One region of the Thermoanaerobacterium sp. RBIITD genome, then DNA from elsewhere that is predicted to be linked to it. Evidence: riboswitches for the same ligand, from Rfam matches in the RefSeq annotation. Region 1 holds a riboswitch; the other holds the start of a gene.

Region 1 (2,213 bases):
TAACGCCGCATCTTGGCGCATCCACAGTAGAGGCTCAAAATAATGTAGGTATTTCAGTTGCAAAAGAAGTAGTAACAGCATTAAACGGCAAACTTTACGGAAACATAGTGAATTTGCCTGATATAAAAGCAGATGAATTTGGTGAGTTAAAACCCTATATGAAACTATGTGAAGCAATGGGTGCACTGTATTATCAGATAAATGATATACCGATATCATCTGTAGAAATAATTTATAGAGGACATATATCGCAGCATAATACAGATGTTGTTACACTCCATGCATTAAAAGGCCTTTTAAAACCTGCCTTAAAGGAAGGCGTGAGCGTTGTAAATGCACGACTTAGAGCAAAGGAGATGGGTGTAGAAGTAATCGAAGGCAAGATAGACGAGATAAACCATTATTCAAGCCTTGTAATATTAAAAATTACCGATACAAAAGGTGGAATATCACAGTTTGCCGGCACAACATATGGTGATGAAATAAGGATAGTAGAATATTTAGGGCATAAAGTAAATTTCGAACCTACAGAATACATGCTTTTTGTGAGAAATAAAGATATTCCAGGTGTTATCGGACATATAGGAAATGTCCTTGGAGACTTTGGCATAAATATTTCTTCAATGCATGTAAGCCCGAATAAAAGCGATGGAACAGCATTAATGATTGTAAATACTGATAGAGAAATACCACACGAAGCAGTAGAATCCTTAAATAATCTAAATAGTATCTTAAGAGCAAAGGCTGTAAAAGGATTGATATAAAAAATTATATTGTCATTCTAAGTTAAAGCGAAGAATCTCTGACTATTAAGGAATACCACAATAAATATTTTATTTTCTATTAATGTTTTGTACTGTGAAATATTTTGTAAAATTTTATTAAAATCTTGCAGGAAAATTAAATTTAACGTCGAATATAGAAATATATAGAAAAATAGAAAAATATAGAAGAGGAATCGATGATATTTAACCTGTATCTGGGCACCTGGGTTAAATGAAGATAATGGTGCAACCGGCCGTAGTATATTTGTACTGCGGTTTTTTATATGCCTAAAGCGGGCAAAAGGGGTTTATATAGAGAAAGGGATAAGTTTATAAACTTATCCCTTAAATATTTTTGTAATTAGACTAATTTTTAAAATTTATTTGCCGATTTTAACAATAAAAGGAGGTGGTTGATAGAAATATTAGTTTTTTATGTTTGGAAGGGGGTAATATAAAATATTATATTTTAAAAGCATTAAAACAAAAGCTATAATTGGGGGAATAGATATGAACACTAAAACTCGTTTTTCAAAAATATTAGCATTGATAACTGCAGTATTAATGTTAATACCGAGTATTGCTGTTACTGGATTTGCCGATACAAATTCTACATCCGATGCAAAACAATTTACCGATGTCAAAGGACATTGGGCAGAAAATGATATAAATGATTGGGTAGCAAAGGGATTAGTTAGCGGATATGAAGACAATACATTTAAGCCAGATAATCCAGTCACAAGAGCAGAGTTTGTAACGTTTATAGATAGAAGCTTTAAATTGACACAAACAACCGATATAAGCTTTAAAGATGTAAAATTATCAGATTGGTTCTATGCAGACATACAAAAAGCCAAAGCTTCGAATCTTATAGATGGTTATAATGATAATACCGTAAGACCAAATAATCCCATAACAAGGGAGGAAGCTGCTGCGATAGTTGTAAGATTGCTGAAATTACAACCGTCAAGCCAAGATGTATTAAAAAGTTTTAAAGATTTATCGCAGATTTCCGATTGGAGTAGGAATTCAGTAAATGCAGCAGTAGCAAATGGATTATTAGCAGGTTATGGAGATAATACATTAGGACCAACAAAACAAATAACGAGAGCAGAAACAATAGTATTACTCAATAGGGCATTAATTGAACAATCAAAACAAACCTCGGCAGTATCATATGATAAAGCAGGTACATATGGCCCAGAAACAGGTACTAGTACAATCAATAGTGATGTTTTAATATCTGCACCAGATGTAATATTGCAAAATACAATCATTAATGGTAATTTATTAATTGACAAAGCAGTAGGTAATGGCAATGTTACATTAAAGAACGTCACTATAAACGGTACAGTCACTGTTAATGGCGGTGGAGAACACAGCATAGTATTTGATAATTGTATATTAGCAAAAGTAGTTGTAAGAAAAGAAGATGGAAAGGTAAGAGTT
Region 2 (2,213 bases), 1.5 Mb from region 1:
ATACAGTAATAATTATTGTATATGATTGATGCTGGACAAATTGCCTAATTTGGGGAAGCAAGTTGAGCGGAATAATAAATTCAAATGAACAACCGTAAAATAATAAAAACGCAATACAATGATGGCAACAGGATGTTAATGGTAAAATAAAATTACCCGGTGTTGTCTAGAATGACTTTATAGTTTCGGGCTTAGGATTAATGAGGCTTTTTCTATAAAAATGTATAACATCGACTTATGGCACGGTTATCTACTTCATAAAATAAATACAATAAAATCATACCGGGATACCTTTATATTGTTATTTCGCATCCAATCTATATAGGGGACTTCCGGGGGCATACATCTGTGACGACAACTGAAGTTTATGCCAAGGTAAATCCGAAAATAAAACGAAAAGCCGTAGAGGACTGTGAGCCCTAATGTCTTGCCACCCGAAAAATATACAAGAGGGAAAAGCAAGATATGGTGGATTGGCTGAAGACGATTATGTAACTAAAATGTTATGTGAATTTGAATGTTGTAAATTCTCAGTAAAATCCACTGTTTAGCATTCAATTTCGTATAATAATTAACTTTCCATAAAATGGGATAGGATATCTTCTAATAACACGAGAAGGAACAAATATGTCCTTTCAGCTTATATCGGCACTTCATGAGCAAACTTCAATTGTTACCATGTTGAATAAAGGAATGGAGGGCTGGAACGAGCTATTAGGTGATCTTGCTCTTACAACAGCAATACTGGATAGATTAACATAGAGGTGTGAGCTTTTTAAAATGACAGGTAAAAGTTACAACCTTAAACACAGGCAGTCGTTCTTGAATGGATAACTGGGAAAAATTCAGGTAAATTATTTTCCTAAATTTGTCGGAAAGTACTTGTCTTTTACAAGGGGGGTTATTATTACTTGTCGATTGTAAATGAAATAAACTATAAAAAGTTGCTAATGTGGCAGAAGCTTCTTTAGTTGAAAAAAGAGAGCATAAGATATTTTACCTATATTTAAAATTTTAAGCTTAAAGATGTTTGTTAAGGAATTTAATCTTTAAAGCTGTTATTATCAATTATAAATTGACATATGTATCAATAAAAATTAAAATAAAGATAACAAGAGAATATTTAATCCTGAAAAAGGCAAACTTAGAGAAATCTAAGGACGCAAAATTATGGGCCTAAGGCGATTAATCGCTATGGTTGCCAAATTGCCAGGAACTCCTATATGGGGTTCCTATGAGACTTCATATAGGAGGGATAATATGATTAAAAGAGTTGTTGTGATGGTTTTGATTCTTACTTTTATATCTTCCATAATTGGTTTTCGTTCATATGAGGCTAAAAGTAATATAAATATCCAGAATGTAAAAGTAAATTTTGCAAATAATACAAAGATTACAAATTTAGCTCTTGATTCCTTTAGAAATAGCAGAAATAACGATAATTTTGTGTATAAAAATATATCTAAAGTATTTTATCTTTCTGGATTTCCAGGAGATATTAAATCAAAAGATTTTAATACTGGAGAAGTAGTAACCTTAGTAAGCGGCAATGCCGGTAACTTTGACATTTCAAAGGATGGCCAAAAAATGGTATATGCTTCAAATAAAACCGGAGCATGGCAGATTTATATAGCAGATGTAAATAAAGATAAATTATCAAATATACGCATGTTGTCAGACGGAATTTCACGTTCAGAAGATCCTCGTTTGTCTTGGGATAACAGTAAGGTTGTATATAAAAGAAATGGTGATATTGTCGTATGTGCGCTTGATGGTTCTATCATACAGGAAATTACAAATACACCTGACACTGAAGAATGGGCACCAAACTTTGCACCAGATGGAAGGATAGCATATACAAGAGGTATAGGAGACAAAAGCCAAATAGTCGTTTGGGACAACAGTAGGGAGCAGATAGAAGCAACTGGATGGTACCCCGCTTTTGGAGATGATGGAAGTTTATACTTCATAGGAAGATCCAATGATGATGAAGATGATATCTACCGCATTCCTCCAGGTTCAACTTATAAAGAGTTATTACCTATTAATGCTTCAGGGGTAAGCGAAGCAGACCCACATTGGGTGTTAGGAACAAATAAATGGTTGGTATTCAACTCAGAACGCGGCAATGATGAACACAGGTATGAAGGATATATTGCTGATATCACTACTAACAAGGTCTTCAAGATTATTAGCGATACTAAACCGGTATT

Evidence for each region. A riboswitch is a leader RNA that binds a small molecule or an ion and turns the genes downstream of it on or off. The one in region 1 is predicted to bind cyclic di-GMP.
Region 2: it holds a riboswitch for cyclic di-GMP, as region 1 does, so the genes downstream of both, CPG45_RS13230 (TolB family protein) here and CPG45_RS05575 (S-layer homology domain-containing protein) in region 1, are expected to answer to the same signal.

The regions. Positions count from the first base shown of each region.
Region 1 covers NZ_LT906662.1:1,223,222-1,225,434, reverse strand. Annotated here, with positions in the region: gene serA (phosphoglycerate dehydrogenase) at 1-764, shown strand, start outside; cyclic di-GMP riboswitch class II at 946-1,028, shown strand; gene CPG45_RS05575 (S-layer homology domain-containing protein) at 1,275-2,213, shown strand, end outside.
Region 2 covers NZ_LT906662.1:2,751,492-2,753,704, forward strand. Annotated here, with positions in the region: gene CPG45_RS13225 (ATP-binding protein) at 592-762, shown strand; cyclic di-GMP riboswitch class I at 1,128-1,214, shown strand; gene CPG45_RS13230 (TolB family protein) at 1,261-2,213, shown strand, end outside.